4 regions of the Branchiibius hedensis genome follow, and region 3 is predicted to be linked to each of the others. Evidence: riboswitches for the same ligand, from Rfam matches in the RefSeq annotation. Region 3 holds a riboswitch; each other region holds the start of a gene.
The links. Region 3 has a riboswitch for S-adenosylmethionine ahead of DR843_RS13830 (LLM class flavin-dependent oxidoreductase). Riboswitches for the same ligand answer to the same signal wherever they lie in the genome.
Positions count from the first base shown of each region.

Region 1: linked by a shared signal. The riboswitch ahead of DR843_RS16160 (DUF1684 domain-containing protein) and the one ahead of DR843_RS13830 (LLM class flavin-dependent oxidoreductase) in region 3 are both predicted to bind S-adenosylmethionine.
Region 2: linked by a shared signal. The riboswitch ahead of DR843_RS11880 (MFS transporter) and the one ahead of DR843_RS13830 (LLM class flavin-dependent oxidoreductase) in region 3 are both predicted to bind S-adenosylmethionine.
Region 4: linked by a shared signal. The riboswitch ahead of metX (homoserine O-acetyltransferase MetX) and the one ahead of DR843_RS13830 (LLM class flavin-dependent oxidoreductase) in region 3 are both predicted to bind S-adenosylmethionine.

Region 1 covers NZ_UESZ01000001.1:3,327,476-3,332,628, reverse strand. Annotated here, with positions in the region: gene DR843_RS16175 (hypothetical protein) at 1-218, shown strand, start outside; gene dinB (DNA polymerase IV) at 222-1,454, opposite strand; gene DR843_RS16165 (hypothetical protein) at 1,564-3,012, shown strand; gene DR843_RS16160 (DUF1684 domain-containing protein) at 3,044-3,844, opposite strand; SAM riboswitch class IV at 3,863-3,977, opposite strand; gene DR843_RS16155 (hypothetical protein) at 4,075-4,410, shown strand; gene DR843_RS16150 (SDR family NAD(P)-dependent oxidoreductase) at 4,545-5,153, shown strand, end outside.
Region 2 covers NZ_UESZ01000001.1:2,458,977-2,464,129, reverse strand. Annotated here, with positions in the region: gene DR843_RS11895 (LLM class flavin-dependent oxidoreductase) at 1-777, opposite strand, end outside; gene DR843_RS11890 (hypothetical protein) at 774-1,112, opposite strand; gene DR843_RS11885 (GNAT family N-acetyltransferase) at 1,114-1,671, opposite strand; gene DR843_RS11880 (MFS transporter) at 1,656-2,927, opposite strand; SAM riboswitch class IV at 2,963-3,074, opposite strand; gene DR843_RS11875 (helix-turn-helix domain-containing protein) at 3,146-4,072, opposite strand; gene DR843_RS11870 (alpha/beta hydrolase) at 4,240-5,153, shown strand, end outside.
Region 3 covers NZ_UESZ01000001.1:2,853,828-2,858,980, forward strand. Annotated here, with positions in the region: gene DR843_RS13810 (flavin reductase family protein) at 1-135, opposite strand, end outside; gene DR843_RS13815 (NADPH-dependent FMN reductase) at 132-644, opposite strand; gene DR843_RS13820 (LLM class flavin-dependent oxidoreductase) at 641-1,831, opposite strand; gene DR843_RS20865 (hypothetical protein) at 1,828-1,959, opposite strand; partial or broken gene DR843_RS13825 (NtaA/DmoA family FMN-dependent monooxygenase) at 2,025-3,194, opposite strand; gene DR843_RS13830 (LLM class flavin-dependent oxidoreductase) at 3,209-4,387, opposite strand; SAM riboswitch class IV at 4,433-4,543, opposite strand; gene DR843_RS13835 (RrF2 family transcriptional regulator) at 4,614-5,075, opposite strand.
Region 4 covers NZ_UESZ01000001.1:830,882-836,034, reverse strand. Annotated here, with positions in the region: gene DR843_RS04115 (universal stress protein) at 138-533, opposite strand; gene metX (homoserine O-acetyltransferase MetX) at 584-1,759, opposite strand; SAM riboswitch class IV at 1,792-1,900, opposite strand; gene DR843_RS04105 (NAD-binding protein) at 1,973-3,715, opposite strand; gene DR843_RS04100 (DUF4192 family protein) at 3,775-4,758, opposite strand; gene DR843_RS04095 (EcsC family protein) at 4,867-5,153, opposite strand, start outside.

The DNA.
Region 1 (5,153 bases), 470 kb from region 3:
CCCGTCGCAAGAAGGCCCAGCAGGGCGAGCCGAAGCAAGCGGCCGCTGACATCGCGGCGCAGGTCGAGGAGACCACCGCCAAATTGCAGGGCCGGGCCGCCGATGCCGGCGACACCCTTGTGGACAAGGCCGACGATGCCGTCGCGGGCGTCGAGAACTCCCTCGACAACGCGATCGACGGCAACGCGCAGACCCGCCGCGCCCGCCGCGGAAACTGACCCCTACGGTTCGCTGATCGGCAACACCGGGGTCTGGGTGCCGACATCCTGGTCGAGCATCCGGGCCCGAGTCAGGGCTGTGGTGCCGAATCGCTGACGTACGTCGTCCACGGCCTGTTCGAGTTCCGCGCGGGTCTGGTCTCGGCGTACGTCATCCAACGGCAACAGCAGTTGCTCCGACCCGCGGGGGTCCAGCCCGGACAGGGTGACTCCGACGAGCGTGAGCCCGCGGTCGACGGCCTGCCCCCACACGTCGTACATCAAGGATCGGGTCGCGGCCAGGATCGGCGCGGTCGAGTCGGTGGCGCTGGCCAGCGTGCGCGAGCGGGTGGCGCGGGAGAAGTCGGCCCAGCGCAACCGCACCGTCACGGTGCGCGCCCGCAGGTCGGCGTCGCGCAGGCGGTGGGTGACCCGGTCCACCAGGCGGGTCAGGATGTCGTCGATCTCGCTCTCGCTGCGCGGCCGGGCGCCGAACGCGCTCTGGGATCCGATCGAGCGACGGCGGTGACCGGTGTGCACCGGGCGCGGATCGCGCAGGTTGGCGACGGCGTGCAAATGCCGACCGGCGGCCGGTCCGAGGGCGTGGGTGAGCGTGCGCTCGTCGAGTGCCGCCAACTGACCCACCGTACGAATGCCGCGTGAGCGCAGCTTCTCAGCCGTGACTTTGCCGACGCCCCAAAGCCTTTCGATGGGAAGCGGGTGCAGGAAACCCGCCTCGTCGGCGGGCACCACGAGCAACCCGTCCGGTTTGCAGTGCGCGCTGGCGATCTTGGCCAGGAACTTCGTGCGGGCGACACCGACCGAGATCGGCAGGCCCACGACGGCCCGCACCTCGGAGCGGATCACGGCGGCGACTTCCTGCGGGCTGGTGTAGCTGCGACGCAGCCCGCTGACGTCGAGGAACGCTTCGTCGATCGACAGCGGCTCGACGACCGCAGTGATGTCCCGCAGGACGGCGAAGACGTCCTTGCTGGCCTGGGAGTAGGCGGACAACCGGGGCGGTACGACGATCGCGTCCGGGCACAGCGAGCGCCAGATCCGCTCGGGCATGGCCGCACGAACACCGCAGGCTTTGGCCTCATAACTGGCGGCCATCGCAATGCCGCCCCCGACGATGACCGGTCGACCCCGCAGGTCCGGATCGTCACGCTGCTCGACGGAGGCGAAGAACGCATCGAGGTCGGCGTGCAGGATCGAGCCCTGGGACTGCCACGACGCTGCACTGGACACGAACATATGTTCGCACCCCGTGCTGACAGAGTGCGGAATGGCGGGCTTGTTGCGCAGCTACGGTGGGTATGCAATTTTGCTGCGGGCACCTGTAACAAGTCCTTATGGTTCCGTCATGTCCTATGTACCCGCGCCTTATGCGCCGGTGCCCTGGTTGATGCGGGTGTGGCGACACTGTGCACCCGATGTCGATCTGCGGACCCAACGCAACATCGCGCCGCTGATGCGCGTCTACCCCGGGGTTCCCAAGGATCTGTCGCACACGACGCTGTCGCGCTACGAGAACGGCACGGTGCCGGTCACGCTGGAACTGGTGACCGCGTTCGAGCAGGTGCTCGGTCTGGCGCCGGGGATCATCGGCGCGCACCTGGAAGACACCGACGTGGTGCAGATCGACCGATGGCAGCGACGGGCGTTCCTGGACGGTGTGGACCGCGGCCTGGACGGACCGGACTGGCAGCGGCTCAGCCACCTGCTGACCGCACCCACCGGTGGGTTGGTGCTACGCAGCGACGACACCCAGGCGCTCATTGCCCGGCTGATGACCGAGATGACCGTCTCTCTCGGCCCGGCGTATCAGTTCCGGATGCAGGCGCTGATCCGGTTGGCCAAGGACGAATTCACCCGTGATCTGGTGGGTGACGCCATCGAGGCTCACCTGTCGGCCTGCGGCTACTCGGTGATCGGCGATGCCCTGGAGTTGTTGCCCAAGGCGCATCATCCGCGTACGGCCGGGGTCCTCATGGACAGCTACGAAAAGCTCGAGGGGGTCGCGCTGATGCTCTCCGCCGGCGCGATCGAGATGGCCATCATCGAGGACCAGATCAGCCCGGTCTTCTGGGCGCGGCTGTCCGAGCAGTTGCTCGCCGACCTGAGTCAGCCGGACTCAGCTCGGTACCGACCGGCGACGTTGATCTTCGATCTGCTGCCGCGTCCGGTGCAGGCTCACCTGATCGGGCGGCTGGGGGACAGCGCACGGCAGGCCCTGACCGAACTGCGCAAGGCGCACTCGGCCGTGGTGCGCAGCCCCGAAGAAGTCCGGGTGCTGCGCGCCCGGTGTGACCGCATCGCCGAGATGTTGCTCGAACAGACCCGGCCGCACCGACCGGCCACGTTGACCGAGGGACTCATCTACTGGCTGCGCGAAGCCCTGGCGGATGAGCATCTGCCGCTGGAAGGCGCGATCGTCCTGGCCTCCAGCCCGTTCGCCGACGCGCTGTCGCACCACTTGGAGCGTCACGACCGCGATCTGCCTGGCGCCGAGGTGACACTGAACTCCTGTCAGCGGTACGACGCGAGTTCCCTCGCGGACGCCTACCGGACCGCTGAGCCGAGCGACCGCGCCCGACTTCTGGTGCCGCTGGCGCACAACCGGGCGTTCCCGCACGACCTCGACCTGCGTACTGAGACTCAGGCGCCGGACGTCGAGCACCGCCGATTGCTCTACGCCGCCGGGATGTCCGCCCATCCCGGCTTGGCGACGTTGGCCCAGGAGCCCGGCCTGACACCCTTCGAGCGGCAGGCCGCCGGCTGGTGGTCGCGGGTGGAGATCCCGCCCGCCTGACGGGGCACGCCCAGCGCGGGTGAGCGCATCGTCACAGCGGCGTCTTCTCACCGGCCTCGACCGCGATCGGCAGCGTGTTCTGCGCCGGCGGCAGCGGGCAGGTGGCGTACGGCGTGTACGCGCACGGCAGGTTGGTCGCGCGGTTGAAGTCGAGCGTGACCCGACCCGCCGCATCAGGTGCGGGCACCGACAGAGCCCGGTTCGCGGCGTACGTGCTGATCCCGCTCGTGGCGTCACGCAACAGCACCAGCAGATTGCCCCCGTGCCCCGGGAAGGCGACCAGGGTCAGGTCCTGGCCGTCCTTGGTGAAGTGGATCTCCCCGGGTGCGTCGTAGACGTGCTGCAAGCCGTCGACCGCGGCACCGACCGTGGTGGGGATGGGTTCGTCGTACGCCGAGTAGCGGCCCTCGATCACCCACGCCGGATCGGGGGCGAACGTGGGCGTGCCCTCGTAGCCAGCCAGGATCTCGTGGTCGGGGTGCCGTGGGCGGATGATGTCCTCACCTCCACGCTTGGCGACTTCGATGACGCCATCCTCGAATCCCACTGTGACACCGGCGCGTTCGGGGATCACGCCGAAGTCGACAGTGCCATCGAGGCGCTCACCGTCCCTAGTCAGCGTTTCGCCGTCATCGAGGCGGACGTGGACGCCGCTCTGGTCGGTCCACCACTGGCCCGGAGCGCGGTCGAAGCGCTGCGGCTCCTGCGACAAGAAGTGCAGACCGGTGACGGCCAGGAAGCCGTGCCGGTCGGCGCGGGTCTGCTCATGCTGCTGGTGCCACTGCTGCCAGTCGGCGGCGAAGTCGGTGCTGTCGATCACGGCATTACTCATTGCTGCTCCCTGAGGTCACTCTCACGCTTGCCCGCCGGGGTTCCGGTCGGGCCGGGCTTTCACCTGGAGCACCCCACCGTGGAAGGAGGGTTGCCGGTCAGCCAGCCAGGGCTTGTCACTGACACTCAATGCCTACTGCGACGGTAGGTTATCGGGTTAGCCCGTGTCCACTTCTGTCCGGTCGCGGTTTTGCGGGTCTGTCCGTGACCTGTGTGCAATACGGTTTGTCCATGAAGAAGTTCAAGCTGACGCTCGTGGTGCTCGGCCTCATCGCGCTGGTGGTCGGCGGCATCCTGCTGTTCATGGTGCTCAGTGTGGACTTGAAGGTCATCTGGGAGATCGCCACCCGATACCAGGGAGGCGGCACGACCAAGGGGTTGACCGATCCGCGACCCAAGATGGGCATCATCTGCGGCCTCGCACTGGGTGCGGGCCTGTTGATCGGGTTGGGCTTGGGTTTGCCGCTGCACCGGTCGTTGTCGCAGAAGAAGCTGGACGCGTTGGTCGACCAGCGGGTCCAGCAGCGACTGGCCGGGACGGCTACGCCGGACGCTTCCGCCGAGTAGGTCGGCGACGGCGCAGTCCGCGTGCACCGATGCCGTCAGCACCCCTTGTCACGACCATCTCGTTGGCGATTGAATCCATACCAAGCAAACGATAGCTTTGTTGGCGTGAACTGCCAGAATCGATCGCTCGGAGGATGAACGGCGAGGCGACAATCGCACCCTCCCTCGCCGGAAAGACCGCCCTGGTCACCGGTGCCGCACACGGACAGGGAGCCGCCGAAGCAGCACTCTTCGCCAGCCTCGGGGCCACGGTGATCGCCACCGACCTGCTGCACGCCGAGGTCGCCGATGTCGCCCGGCGGCTCGGGCCCTCAGTGACCGGGTTGGCTCACGACACGGCGTCCCGCTCTTCCTGGGACGATGTCGTGGCTGCCACGGTGGAGGTGCACGGCCACCTCGACGTCCTGGTCAACAACGCCGGCGTCTACCGGACGGGCGAATTCCTGCCGTGGCTGGAGGCAGACCTTCGGCACGTGTTGGACGTCAATCTGATCGGGCCACTGCTGGGTGTCCAGGCGGTCGTACCCGTGATGCCCCCGGGCGGCTCCATCATCAACATCGCCTCCATCTCGGCCCTTCGCGGGCACCCTGGTGCCGTCCCCTATGCGGCGTCCAAGTGGGGTCTGCGTGGCGCCACCCGCTCGCTCGCCGGGGAACTGGCTCCACGGCAGATCCGGGTCAACTGCGTCTGTCCCGGATCGGTGGATACCCCGATGACGCAGAACAGCACCGCCGACCTCAGC
Region 2 (5,153 bases), 390 kb from region 3:
TGAATTGCCCTCCCACACCGGGCGATACGTCTCCAGTGCCACCTGGGAGTCGCGGTGCGAGTAGTACCCAGCGGTGCCTGCGCCGACGGCGATCTGGGCAGGGTCATGACCGTAGTCGAGCCAGCGTTGGCGGTAGTAGTCGATGAGTTCGGCGTAGGGCTCGACCGGGTTGGTGACGTTCGCGGAGAACAGTGGGTCGCCGTACCGCGCGGCCAGGTCCACCGACTCCTGGCTGGTCGCCGAGCCGTGCCAGATCCGGATCGGCCGCTGGTAGGGCAGCGGCCAGACCTCCGCGTCGCGCAGCGGTGGCCGGAATTGGGTGTCGTAGGTGATCTGGTTGTCCTGCCACAGCTGCCGGAACACCTCGAAGGACTCGGCGTTGCGGGCCCACTGATCCTGCGGCGTGACGTTGAACAGCTCGCGCTGGGCGGCCCCGTTGCCCTTGCCGATGATGAGTTCGAGCCGGCCACCGGACAGGTGATCCAGGGTCGCGTAGTCCTCGTAGGCACGGACCGGGTCGAGCAGGCTCAACGTGGTGACGGCCGTGAAGAGCCGGATCGCCCTGGTGCGGGCCGCGATGTGGGAGAGCACCACCGTCGGCGAGGAGGAGATGAATGGCCGCTCGTGACGCTCGCCGACGCCGAAGCCGTCGAAGCCGAGTTGCTCTGCGAGCACGGCGTTTTCGACGACCTCATTGAACCGCTCGTGCGTCGTCGGCTGACGGCCGGTGATCGGGTCGGGCGCGTGGACGATGAGGGTGATGGCCAGGAATCTCATGCCGACAGCCGCCGTTCGTTGGTGGTGGTGACCGGCGGCAACTGCAGGTGCTCCCGCAGGGTCCGGCCGGTGTATTGGGTGCGGTAGACGCCGCGCTCCTGCAGCGGTTCGGTGGTCGTGACGTGCAACTGCGGGGCGAGTCCGACGCGGTCAGTGCGGGTGGAGACGAACGCAGCACTGGTGCCGGCCTCGAGGCCGCCAGGGTGGGGGAGCACGGGGGCGTCGCTGAAGCTGACGATGCTGACGCCGGCGGCCTCGGTGCGGTGGACCTGGTCGCTGATCGTGGCCGGGTCGAGGCGTGGTTGACCGAGGTCGAGGATGAGGGGGATAGGCATGTCAGTTCCTTTGGCTGGTGAGGGTCGCGAGGGTGTTGCGCGCGGTCAGGGGCAGGGTGAAGACGACGAGCATGCCGCCAGCGACGCTGGCCCGGGTTTCCCGCTCCGGCGCGCGCTCGAAGCCGAGTCGGGTGTAGAGCCGTTGTGCGGTCAGGTTGCGCGGACCGGTGTCGAGAACGACTGCGTCGGCGTCCTGCTCGCGGGCGACCGCGATGGCGTGCTGCATCAGGTCGTAGGCGATGCCGCGGCCTCTGTGCTCCGGGTCGACCGCCAGCAGGCGGATCTCGGCTTCACCATCGCGGGCGAACTGTGCGCTCGGTGTGCCGGCGTGCACGAGGGCGACCGTGCCGATGAGTCGATCGGTCAGTGTGTCGACGGCGACCAGGAGTCGTCCGTCGCGGGCCCGTGCCCCCGCGTCAGCCAAGGTACGCCGTCGCTGCGGATTCGCCTTGCGCGGTGTGCGGTCCTCGGGGCGCGGGGCCTCGAACGCCGCTACTGTGAGTGCGCCGATGGCGTCGAACTCCTGCGGTTGTGCGTCGCGTATCACGATGTCAGACAACGACTTTCCTTTCCTTCGACGTCACTCAGCCGGCCGGCGGGATCGGTGACGAGGTCCCAGGGAGTCGTGGCTCGGCGTACGGCGAGAGTGACGATCAGGGCGATGCCGACGCAGACGAACGCGCCGAGAGCGACACCCCAGCGGACGCCGAAACGGTCGGAGACCCAGCCCACGATGGGGCTGCCGATCGGCGTACCGCCCATGGAAATGACGGTGTAGACCGCCATGACCCGGCCGCGGACGGCGTTGTCGACACCGGTTTGGACGTACGCCGAGACGGCCGCGGCGAGCAGCATCAGGATGAAGCCGCTGACCAGCAGGACGATCAAGAAGGTGGCGTACGTGGGGGCGGCGGCCAGGACGGTGAGGCTGACGCCGAACCAGAACGCGCCCGAGGTGACCATGGTGATGCGTGGCTGACTGCGGCGGGCGGCGAAGAGGGTTCCGACGATGGTGCCGATCGCCAGAGCTGCCGACATGACGCCCAGTCCGGTTGAGCCCGTGTCGAATTCGCGCTCGGCGAAGAGAGTCAGGGTGGTGGGGAAGTTCATCCCGAAGGTTGCGGTGAGGCCGTAGACGAGGAAGACGGCGACGAGGTCTTTGCGGGCGGCGACGTAGCGCAGGCCGTCGATGCCGGCGCCGCGCCATGGCAGGATGACGCGTTCGCTGGCGATGGGGTGGATGGTGGCCAGGGCCGTGATCATGACGATGAAGCTGACCGAGTTGATCGCGAAGACCCAGCCTGCGCCGAGCCAGGTGAGCAGCAATCCGGCGAGGGCGGCGCCGACGAGGCGGGCGACGTTGAGCGACAGGATGTTCAGGCCGGCGGCGTTCGGGATCAGGCGTGGCCCGACCAGGTCGGTGACGAAGGACAGGCGGGCCGGGTTCTCGACCATGAAGACCAGGCCGAGGCTGAAGGACAGGACGAACAGCAGGCTGAGCGTTGCGTGGCCGCTGAGGACCGCGGCGGCCAGGATGACCGACTGCACGGCGTAGAGCGATTGGGCGATGAGCAGCAGCCGGCGGCGGTCGAGGCGGTCGGAGATGACCCCGCCCCAGAGGCCGAAGAGCAGCACCGGCGCGAACTGCAGTCCGACCGCCCAGCCGACCGCGGTGCCGCTGCCGGAGATTTCCAGGACGTACCAGTCCATGGCGACCGCTTGCATGGCGGTGCCGGTGTTGGACAGCAGCCCGCTGAACCAGAACCGGCGGTAATCGGGCACGGCTAGCGCTGCGAACGAGCCGGTGCCAGACACTGCGATCCTCCGTCGTCAACGGCCTCGCAACGGAGACCACGCGCTTGCCACGGGGATGCCGCGGCCGGGCTTTCACCTGGAGCACCCCGCCGCGGGTGGGAGGGTTGCCGGTCAGCTAGCCAGGGCTTGTCGCTGACACTCGATGCCGCGTGGCACGTTACCTGCGCTGAGCCGTGAGGGCAAATGCCTACTCACTATGTAGGCAATGCGGGTTGGTGTCAGAGGTGGGGTAGCAGTTCGCTGGGACTGAGCCCGTACTGCCGCTTGAACGAACGGGAGAAGTGACTGGCGTCGGAGAAATGCCAGCGTCGAGCAACCTGGCTGACGGTGCTGCCAGAGGTGAGATCGTCACGGGCGCGGGCCAATCGGCGTACTCGAAGGTACCCAGACACGGTCTCCCCGGAGTCCTCGAACGCACGGTGCAACGAGCGCACGGACACGCCGATCTGGTCGGCGATCACGGCGGGCGTGAGGGTGCCCCGGTGCAGGTTGCGCTCGATGAAGGCCTCGGCGGCGGATCGGGTGGCGTACGTCGATTGCGGCCAGGTCTGTCGCGGCGCCTGGAGCGCGGCGGCCAGGAGTTCGATCGTGGCGTTACGAGCCGCGGGCAGCGCCCCGAGCGGCAGGTCGTCGATGGTGCGGGACAGGCCGTCGAGGTAGTTGCGCAGCAGGGACACGGCCGGTGCGGAGGCGTCGAGGACGGACCCGGTGAGCAGTTCGCCCCGCGCGCCGACCTCGGCCAGGGCGGCCTTGGGCACCAGCAAGCTGCGCTTGATCAGCGGCTCCTGAACGAGGAACTCGGCGTGCTGCGCGGAGTCCCACATCACGACACTGCCGGGACCCAACTGGGCGGTCCGGCCGGCCTGGGTGACCTGTTCGCGGCCCCGCAACGTCATCAGCATGACCAGGTACTCGCCGTCGGTCTGGCTGATCTGCGGGCCGCGGCGGACACCGGCGCACGGGTCGCACGAGCAATCGACCAGGACCAGATCGGCGAGATGTCGTTGGCGCACGGAGGCGGAGTACGGCGTGTGGTCGGCCGGCGTGAGCTCGGTGATGTCCCAGGTCAGGTGGGTCTTGGACAGCAATCGACCCCAGGCTTCGCGCGCTGCAGCCAGGTCATCACTGCGCAGGGTCTGCACCATCGAAACCTCCTCGTCTCCCCTTGAATGTAACCCCGATCACACCGTCATCGCAGGGGGTGGCGCGCAGTGACATGAAGTCGGCACTCAGGTGCATGGCTGTGACCTGAGTCACTTTTTAGTGTCAGTCGTAGCCCGCCGTCCCGAGCGGGAGACCACAGGAGATCACGATGACCCAAACACTGGACGAGAAGGCGCAGGTCGGCGTACCTGACAATCGCACGGACGTCGAATTCGACTCTGACGGAGTGACTTTGCGCGGTTGGTACTACCGCGCGTCGGGCGGCGGCACGGCGCCCACGATCGTGATGAGCCACGGGTACGCGGCGGTCAAGGAGATGTACCTGGACAAGTACGCCGAGGCGTTCTCAGCGGGCGGGTTCAACGTGTTGGTCTACGACAACCGCAACCTGGGCGCCTCCGACGGCGAGCCGCGCGGCGAGATCACGCCATGGCAGCAGATCGACGACTACCGCAACGCCATCACGTACGCCGAGACCCTGGAAGGCACCGACCCGGACCGGATCGGGATCTGGGGCTCGTCGTACTCCGGTGGGCACGTGCTGGTGGTCGCGGCGCAGGACCGGCGGGTCAAGTGCGTTTCCGCGCAGGTGCCGGTCGTGGACGGTGACGCGAACTTCCGGCAACTGGTGCGGGCCGACTTCGTCGGCGGCGCCCGGGACGGGTTCAACGCGGATCGACGCGCGCGCTTCAACGGTGAAGCACCGGCCATGATCGACGTGGTCAACAAGGACCCGATGGCGCCGTCGGCGTTGCCGACGCCGGACTCCTACGAGTGGTTCATCGGGACGCACGAACTGCGGGCGCCGTCGTACGTGAACTCGTGCACGCTGCGCAGTGTCGAGCGGTTCTCGGAGTACCAGCCGGGTGCCTATCTGCGGCTGATCGCGCCGACGCCGCTGCTGATGTGCGTGGCGGCCGACGACGTGCTGACGCCGACGAAGATCGCGATCGATGGCTTCCAGGAGGCGCGCGAGCCCAAGAAGTTGGTGGTGCTGCCGGGCGGTCACTTCGACGCCTACGTCAAGGGATTCGAGATCTCGTCTGCGGTGCAGCTGGATTG
Region 3 (5,153 bases):
CAGGCCGTGCGGCACGTCATCGACGATCGCAGCCACGGCGGTCACCCCACTGGGGAACGCACCGAAGACCTGCCGCAGGCGTGCGGTGTCGAAGGCCGGTCGCGGCCGGCCACTGGTGATGTCGTACACGGTCATGCCGCTGCCTTCGTCTCGAGACGGGCCCGGATGCGCTCCAGCACCGGTTCTTCGTATTGCAGCCACGCCGCGAGCTCCGGGGAGTCCTCCCAGGTCTTGTCGACGATGAACAGTCCGCGTGTCGGACTGGACGCACCCAACTCGGCGAGCACCGGTTTGAGGAACGCCTCCGGCGCCAGCGAGTGCCGCAGATCGCCGCCCAGCAGCACCGGGATCGCGGTGACCTCGCGCAGTGCGCCGCCGCCGATCCGGTCGAGGAAGAGCTTCAGCAGACCGGTGTAACTGCCCTTGTAGGTCGGGCTGGCGAAGACCACGACCGAGGCCTGCTGCACCTGGTCGACGGCCTCAGCCACGGCGGTCGAGGACCAGTCCAACAACTCTGCGCCGAAGTCGACCAGGTCGATCACCGTGTCCGCCGGCCGGCCCGCAATCTGCTCGGCGACCAGCGACGCCGCCGACAACGTCCGGGACTTGGGCTTCGGGTTGCCCACCACCACAACAACACTCATCGTTGCTGCCACTCCTTCGCCAGTAGTTCAAAGGACCGCACCCGGTCCGCATGGTCGTGCGTGATGGTGGTGATCAGCAGTTCGTCCGCCTGCGTTGCGTCGCGCAGTGCGGCCAACTGATCGGCCACCTTCTCCGGCGTCCCGACGAACTGCGTGTCCACCCGGTCGGCAACCAGCGCGGCATCCTGCGGGCTCCACGGCAGCGCGCGCGCCTCCTCGGCGGTCGGGTACTGGATCGCGCCCTGGGCGGTCCGGATCGACCGCACCCATGGGCCATAGCCGGCAGCCAAATCCCTTGCTGTCTGGTCGTCTTCGGCGACAACGACATCCGCCGACACGATGACGTACGGCGACCCAAGCGTTGCGCTCGGAACGAACGCCTCGCGGTAGGCGGCGACCGCCTCCAGCACTCCGGACGGTGCCACGTGGTAGTTCGTGCCGAATCGCAGTCCGTTGGCTCCGGCGACCTGCGCACTTTCCCCGGCACTGCTGCCGTGGATCCAGATCTGCAGGTCGGCGCCCTCGCCAGGGACCACGTGCGCCTCTTCGCCGTTCTCCGCGCGGTAGGTGCCGGCGATCAACGCCAGGATGTCCGCGACCTGCTCGGTGTAGGGCTGCGACGTCGCTCCGGGCTGCTTCAACAGCGCCTGTGACAAGGCGATCCGTGGCGAGCCGAGCAACTGCGAGTAGTCGAAGGCCGGCGGGATGACCAAGCCGTTGTCCAGGACACGACCTTCTGGCGCCTGCGGTGTGCGCGTCTCCGAGCCCGGCGGCTTGCCACCGGAGCGTCCGAGGCCGAGGTCGAAACGACCGGGGTGCAACGTGTCCAGCAGGCCGAACTCCTCGACCGTGGACAGCGCCGTGCGATGACCCAATTGCACTGCAGCAGAGCCCAACCGGATGCTCTCGGTGGCACCGGCAACCAACGCGAGGACGACGGCCGGCGACGTCCCTGCAACACCTGGATTGAGGTGATGCTCGGCGAACCAGTACCGGGCGTAGCCGAGGGACTCCGCACGCTGGGCGAGGTCGATGCTGTTGCGCAATGCCTCCGGCGCATTTGAACCGGTCGAGATCGGCACCAGATCCAGCACGGACAACGGAGTCGTCACGGTGTTGTTGGTCGCGCCTCTGGCCTCGGCTCCGGGCCTCGCTGCGCTCGTTTCCTCGCCTCGGTCGGCGCTCACGACGCAACGCCTTCCACGATTCCCTGCTCGGTCTGCGGCCGCAGACCCAGGTTCTCCCGCAACGTCGCGCCCTCGTAGTCAGTGCGGAACACGCCCCGCTCCTGCAACAACGGCACCACCTGGTCCACGAACGGTGCAAGACCGTCGGGGTGATGTGCGGCACCAGGATGAAGCCATCGCTGGCGTCCTGTTGCACGTAGTCGTTGATGGTCGTCGCGATGGTCTCCGGCGAGCCGACGAAGTTCTGCCGCGCGGTGACCTCGATGATCAGTTCGCGGATCGACAGCTTCTCCGCCTCGGCCTTGGCCCGCCAGGAGCGTGCCGTCTCGAGGATGTCGTCGTGCCGACGCACACTGGCCCGACCGCGCGCGATCGTGTGCTCGCCCAGGTCCGGATCCTCCTGCGGCAGTGGACCATCCGGGTCGTAGTGCGACAGGTCGCGGTTCCACAACTGCTCCAGGAACCGCAGAGCGGTCTGCCCGCTGACCTGCTGCCGGCGCACCTCGGTTGCCTTTTCCTGCGCATCGGCATCCGTGTCGCCAAGCACGAAGGTCGCTGCGGGCAGGATCAGCAGGTCGTCGCGCCGGCGACCGTACTTGGCCAGGCGGCCCTTGACGTCCTCGTAGAACGCCTTGCCGTCCTCCAGCGTCCCGTGCCGGCTGAAGATCGCATCCGCCGAGGAGGCCGCGAACTCCCGACCATCGTGGGAGTCGCCGGCTTGGAAGATCACCGGGCGACCCTGCGGCGGGGACGGCACGTTGAAGCGGCCACTGATGTCGAAGTGGTCGTCATGGTGGCCGTAAGCACCAGCGTCGACCCGCGAGACGAATTGCCCCGAGTCGACGTCCGCGAGCAGATCCGACGGACCCCACGAGTCCCACAACTCCGCAGCCGTCTGCAGGAAGGTCCGGGCCCGCTCGTAGCGCTGATCCTGCGGGAGGAAGCCGCCGCGGCGGAAGTTCTCACCGGTGAACGCATCCCAGGACGTCACGACGTTCCACGCCGCACGCCCACCGGACAGGTGATCCAGCGACGCGAATTGCCTTGCCACGTCGTAGGGCTCGTTGAAGGTGGAGTTGATCGTGCCGGTCAACCCAAGGTGCTCGGTCACCGCGGCCAGCGCCGCCAGGATCGTGAACGTGTCCGGGCGGCCCACGACATCCAGGTCGTAGATCTTGCCGTTCTGCTCCCGCAAGCGCAGCCCCTCAGCGAGGAACAGGAAGTCGAACTTGCCGCGCTCGGCGATCTGCGCGAACCGCTTGAAGGAGTCGAACTCGATGTGGCTACCCGCCTGCGGGTCGCTCCACACCGTCGTGTTGTTGACGCCCGGGAAGTGGGCGGCCAGGTGGATCTGCTTGGTCATGTCCGTGTTTCCTCTCAGGCGGCGTAGCGGTTGGCGGGCCGGACAAGGCCGAAGTGCCCCCGCAAGGTGGTGGCGTCGTACGCCGTCCGGAACGCTCCGCGCCGCTGCAACTCGGGCACCAGGGCGTCGGTGATCTGGCTCAGGTCGTGCGGCAGGGCACCCGGGCGCAGGCGCACCCCGTCCAGGCCCGCGGACTGCCAGTCCAGGATCAGGTCGGCAAGTTCGCCGGGAGTGCCGACGAAGATCGTTGCGTCGCTGTGCAGTTCAGCCCCATCACGTACGTCGAGCCGCTCCTTGCGCGCGGCAGCGGCGGCGTACGTGTCGTCCAGGAAGACGACGACGTCGCCGAGGAGGTTGACCTCCCCCGCGGTCCGGCCGGCCTGTGCCGTGGCGGCGCGGACCGCGGTGGAGATGTTGTGGGCGTCCGCGGCGTCGGCCGGGGTCACGAACCCCAGATCCGCACTGCGCGCGAGCAATTCGTAACCAGCCTGCTGATGCACCAGCAGCGAGACCAGTGGCTGCCCCTGCGGTGGCCGCGGCGTGATCGAGGGGCCGCGGACGCTGAACTCGGAGCCCTCGAAGTCGATGTAGTGCAGCTTCTCGCGGTCGACGAAGCGACCGGTTGCCACATCGCGGATCTCCGCGTCGTCCTCCCAGCTGTCCCAGAGCCGGCGCAGCACTTCGATGTAGTCCTCGACCTCGCCGAACAGGATGCGGGTCAGTGCCGCTGGCACCCCGTCGCCGGGCAGCTCGGGCACCGGCCGCCGCCCGACGTTGCCGTACTCCTGCGGGCTGACGCTCGAGCGCACCCGGACACCGGCCCGACCGGTGCTGACGTAATCCAGCGTCGCAATGGCCTTCGAGACGTGGAACGGCTCGGTGTGCGGAGCAACCACTGTCGGCAGCAAGCCGATGTGCGAGGTGGTCGGTGCCACACGGGCGGCCACGAGGTTGGCGTCCAACCGGCCACGCACCCGGTCGGTCCGCTCGCTGGCGGCCTCGTGGTGGTCGGCCTGTTGGCTGAAGCCGTCCTCGATGGTGACGAGGTCGAGCAACCCGCGCTCGGCCTGCTGCACCAGGTCGGTCCAGTAGCGGGCGGTGAACAGTTCCCCCGGACGGGCGTCCGGCTCGCGCCAGGCGGCCGGGTGCCAACCGGCACCATCGAGGGCTACGGCCAGATGAAGGTCAGACATGGTTATCCCATCTCTTCCGGGCATCGCGGTCGGCGCCGCCATGCACATTCGCGCTTGCACCTCCGGTCGGAAGTGCCGGGTCATCACCTGGAGCACCCCACCGCGCAGGAGGGTTGCCGGTCAGCAAGCCAGGGCTTGTCGCTGACACTCATAACCATTTGTGAGGCTAGAACAAACCAGCCGTGATGTCTAATCCCTACTCTCAGAGTGGGATTTGAGGGCCATGTCAGCGAGGGAGCCAGGCGTCCTCGACGTCGTTGAGCCGACGCACCTTGGCCGGCAGCGCACCGGTGAGCAGCTGCTGCACCGTCACCTCATCCAGCACCTGCCGCAGACTGGACCGCACGGCCACCCACAGATCGGGCAGATGGGAGGCCACCCCGCCGTACGTCGTCTCATGCGGCCGCAGGCCCCGCACCTCCGCGAGGGGCCCGTCCACGGCGCGCAGAATGTCGCCGATGGCAATCTCCGATGCCGGCTTGGCCAGGGTGTAGCCACCCGCGCAACCACGCTGGGTGCGGACAATTCCGGCCCGGCGCAGGTCGCCGAGAATGGCCTCGACGAACTTACGCGGCATGCCCTGGTCCTGCACGATCGCGTCGATCGTCAGCAGGTCGGGGGCACGGGCGGCCATCTCCAGGGCAGCACGCACGGCGTAGTCGCTTTTCGCCGAAATCTGCACGGCCATCCTCCGTCGACGCAGGGTTCTGGAGTCAGCCTAACCGGCTCTCCTAACACCCATCGGTTCAGTAGGCATTTGCCATGC
Region 4 (5,153 bases), 2.0 Mb from region 3:
GGTCAGTGTTGGGGAGCATCTCCGGGGCGGGGAAGTCCCCCTTGCGGAATGCGCTGGTCACCATTATAAAACCCATTTGCGCCCAGATCATTCCGCAGGCCTCCAGGAACTCGCTCCGAGCCCGGCAACATCGCTGGTCAGAGCCCTGTTTGCGGTTCTTCGTCCGAGCGCAACCCGGGCCGCACGGCAAGCACCGGGCAGGCGGCATCCAGCAGCAGTCGTTGCGCTGCCGATCCGAGAATGAGCTTGCCGACCGGCGTGCGGTGCCGCAGACCGATCACCAGCAGGGCGGCCTGTCGCTGAGCGACCACCCGCAGAACTTCCTCGACCGTGTCCGCTACCTCGTCGGGGTGCACCACGTCCACCGAATGGCCTTGTGCAGCAAGGCGGGTGGTGACGTCACTGATCGGCTGCGGGGCACCGCCGAGATCAACGACGACCAGCGGCAGCCGCCGTCGGCCGCATTCGTCCGCCGCGGCGTACAACGCGGCGGTGCTTTCGGCAGAGTCTGCGTAGGTGACGACGACCGTCATCCGGACCTTCCTTCCCCCCGGAAGGCACCCCGGGACCCGCTGCCCCGACGTTACCCGACGGCGCCACCCAGGGGACGGGTGTCGGCCACGACGTCGGCGGTGATCGTCGCGATCTGGTCGTGCTCGATCAGGAACCCGTCGTGGCCATGATCGGAGGCGATCGTGAGCAGCGGCTCCCGCCCGTACGCAGCAACCATCGCCTCGGACAGAGCCGGCGGGAACAGCCGATCACTGTCGACGGCCACCACGCGCAACAACCCGTCGTACCCGCCGAGTACGTCGGCCAGGTCGCCACGGTCGCGGGTCACATCGTGGGTGGCCATCGCCCGGGTGAGGTTGAGGTAGGACCCGGCGTCGAACCGCCGAACCAGCTTGGCCGCCTGGTGATCCAGATAGCTCTGCACCGCGAACTGTCCACCGTCAAGCGGGCGGTGCGACGTCTGCGGGGTCAGCCCGAAACGGTCGTCGAGTTCGGCGGCCGACCGGTAGGTGTTGTGGGCGATCCGCCGGGCCAGGCCCAGACCGGTATCGGGAGTGTGACCGGTTGCGTAGTAGTCGCCGCCGTGCCAGGCCGGATCGCTTTCGATCGCGACGGACTGCATGTGTCCCCACGCGATCTGATCGGCGGTAGCCCACGGTGTGCTGGCGATGACCAGTGCCGCGCCGGTGCGCTCGGGGAAGCTGCCGACCCATTCGATCGCGCGCATCCCGCCCATCGATCCGCCGAGGACCAGTTGCCACCGGTCGATGCCCAGGTAGTCGGCGACGATCGCCTCGGCGCTGACCTGGTCACGGATGGTGGTGCGGGGGAACCGCGAGCCCCACGCCCGACCGTCCGGGGCGAGGGTGTGCGGGCCGGTGGTCCCCCGGCAGCCGCCGACCGCGTTGACCGCGACGACGAAGCTGGTGTCGGTGTCCAGCGGTGCGCCGGGGCCGATGATGCCCGGCCACCAGCCGGGAGTGGGCTGGTCGGGTCCGGTCGGTCCGACGACGTGCGCGTCCCCGGTGAGGGCGTGCTCGATGAGGATGGCGTTGTCGGCAGCCGGGGACAGCGTGCCCCAGGTCTGGAAGGTGATGACCAGATCGGGGATACGTTCGCCGGTCTCGGTGACGAATGCGGGTACGCCGATCGCGTGCGCCCGGGGGTTGGCACCGGGCGGGGTGGGCACCCGCCGGGCCTGCGGACGCGCTGGTGCCTGAGCGATACGGGATTCAACGACGGTCATCCTGGCCTCTCCGGACGGGAGGGGCCACCTGGGCCCCGCGGTTGCCGGACACCTGATCCGGCCTTGTCTTCACCCGGGGCACCCCACCGCGAGGAGGGTTGCCGTCCAACGAGCCGGGGCTTGTCGCTGGAACTCTTGACCCGCCCAAGATAACGCACCGGCGGCCGCTTCGTCTCCTCGCGCACCGCAGGCGCCGCCCTCCTGACCAGCCCCTCAGGCGCCGCCGACGGTCCGGCCACGTCGCAGCACGGCCAGTAACTCGGCGTACGGGCCGACGAGATAGGCCAGGTCCCCGGCGGCGAAGCTGGCCTCGCGACGCGGCGAGTGCTCGAGGGATCCGTTGGTCCGGCGGATGGCGATCACGCGGGTGCGGGCCGACAGTTCGTCCATCGTCACGGCGTCCAGCCCGTCACCCACCTCGAAGCGACCCACCATGAAGGATTCGCCCTGGACCGAGAAGGTGCCCAGCACGTGCAGGCCGAGGGCGGCGCCGACGAACCACGGCACCGCCAGCTCGACCGTCGGACGAACGTTCTGAAAGCCGAACCGGTTGACCACGGCGCCCGCCAGGTCACGATCGAAGATCCGCAGGACCACCGGAACTCCGTCATCGGTCGGTGTCCCCCAGCGGGGCCCGAGGAGGGTGCGAACCGCGATGGCCACTTCGATGTTGGTCAGGTCGCTGCTGGTGACCACGGCAACAGCACGGGCGCGGCCCAGCCCGGCGGAGGACATCGTGTCCGGCAACGCAGCGTCCCCGTAGATCACGGGCACGTCGAGACCGGCGGCCGTCTCGCTGAACCGGGTGTGCTCGGCACGCTCGACAAGGACCACCTGCTCCCCGCGCTGGCGAAGGGCACTCGTCACCGACATTCCGAACGCACCAAGCCCCACGACGATCGTGTGCCCGCTCATCCGGCGGGCTCGCGTGCGGGCGGCGCCGTGCGACAAGCGGCGCGAGATGAGGACATCGGCAAGGAACGCCATGACGATGGCCGTGGTGGTCACGCCAGCGAACATCAGCAGAATCGACCACAGCCGCAACCACGGCGGCTGGGTGGCGAAGTTGAAGTCGCCGTAGCCGACGGTCGCGATCGTCTCGCTGCTGAAATAGAGAGCGTCCAGCGCGCTCATCCCGGGTTTGCGGTAGCCCAGCCACAACACGATCGTGGAGATGCACAGCAAAGTGGCGAGTACGGCCGCCATCCGGAACAGGTTCGGGTTCGCGTCCCGGGCGAACGTCTCCGCCGAGTGCAACAGCCGGTGCGGCAGCGGCCGCCGGGCGACGTCGCGTGCGGGTCGGGCCGGCTGCGGCAGGGCCAGCCGCTGCCGGGCGAAATCCTCGGCCGTTCCGATCATCACCGCGCGTTCGCCGGAGCGCACGATGTGGTCCCGCCCGGGGCAGGCGGACACCTCGCCGCCGGCGCCGATGACCGCCACGGGTGCCAGGTCACCGAATCTGGCTCGCAGGCTGGCGTCCGCGCTGACCGGGAACGTCGCGACGACGAAGGTCGTACCCGCGACGTCGATGTCGTGGACGGTCTGGCCCAAACAGGCCTCCACCACCGACGGCGTCGCCAATGTCGCCACGTCAAGGACGACGTGACGACCCGAACCATCCGCCATCGCCGTACCCACGGTGGCGTTCGACAACTGCGTCACGATGCGAGCGGAGGGCGCGAGTTGCTCTGCGAGGAGGGCGATCTCGAGATTCCAGCGTTCATCATCGGAGACACACACCACGGCCTGCGCCCTGGCTGTCTCGCACTCGGCGAGCGCACTGGTCACCCCGAACTGCGCGGTGACCACCCGCACACCCCACCGACTCTGCGCTGCAGCTACGCCTGCGTCGAGGGCGGGGACGAGCAGCACCACCTGCTCCCCCGAGTCCAGCAACTGTTCGAGCAGACGCAGTGCGAATCCGGAGAAGCCGCAGACCACGACGTGCCCAGGCATGCCCCGAAGGTAGCGAGTGGCACCCGGTCCGGTGGGTACTTAACCCGATGGTTACACGCTCATGCGGTCATCGCCTCCGGTGGCCGCGCGGGGACCGCTTGGGTCACCGCCTCAGCGATCAGTTGCGCCATCGTGTAGGCAGGCTCCAGATTCAACGCCCGTTCACAGGCCAAGGTGGCCTCGGCTCCGCCGCCGTGCCCCCACGAGTTCGCGGCGATCAGCGTGAGTACTGGCGCCTGATGCTGGGCTGGTATCACCGGCAGGGTGTTGATCATCGTCCACTGCATCTGCCGATGCCCCGGAAGCGGTCCGTGCCGTAGTTGGCGGTCGATCTGCGCGAAGTGTGGTCGGCAGTCGAAATGCTCGTTCGACGCCTCGTGTCGGGGAAACGCCTCTGGCGCAAGCAGACCCATCACGACGTCTCGCCAACTCTTGTCGCGCATCGCTCGCACGGCGATCACCAACTGGTCGTGTGCGCCGTCGCCGCGCAACCACGCCACCACAGCCGCGGCTACAGTCCCGAGCGCCCGCGGGATCTGCTGCTCCCACTGCGGGGTCGGCGGCCCGCTGCGCTGCAGTAGCTCCCGCAGGGTGTCGCGGCCGGGCAGGGGTGCGGCGCCCTCGAGGATGTCCTGGGTGATCGCCGGCACGTCTTCGGGGCGCGGCAACGGCGTCCAGTCCCGCGGACAGCGGCCGCATGAGCACTTCACCGCACGCCATCGACCAGCGTCGCTGACCGTCTGATGGGAGATCGGGATACCGCACCGGCGGACCACGGTGAGCACCTGGGAGAGCGCGGGCGGCTGCGGTGAGGGCCCGTGGATCGCCAGGATCACCGAGTCCGGTGCAACGCTGCGCAGACCACGTTCCAGGGCCGGCATCGACGATCTCAAGGTCTCGTCGTCCGCACCGTCGACGTGCGCCTGGAACGACACGGCCCCGGCCCGCCAGGCCGCGAGGATGACCGCATCCCGCGGTTGGAAGCCGAGTTGGTAGGGCAGGTGAGCCAGGTACTGGTCGATCCCCCGAAGATGTCGTCGCATGACGGCAACTGTGCTCGCTGCGCCGGCGCGGTGGGCGAACCGGTTGTTCCGGTGTGGATAACCAGCACTACTCCGGCGGTTATCAACAGGGTCCGTGATGGCAGCCGGTCAGGAACGCCTGCGACCCAATAGTTTTCGTTTGTGGGACGCTTCGATGGCGGGGCGGTCCAGCGGCGGGAACTCCGAGACCGCGTTCTTGGCGATCTGGTTCAACAGGTAGACATCCATCGCACCGCCGAAGGCGCCGCCGGCCAACGGCACCGCCCGACCCAACTGGGTGAATGCGCGGCCGCCGAGTTGACCAAGCAACCGGAAGCCGATCGCCTTGTTGATCACCATGACCGCCGGACCGGGCAATCGTTCGGTGGCCACGCTGCTCAGCGGCGTACGGCGCA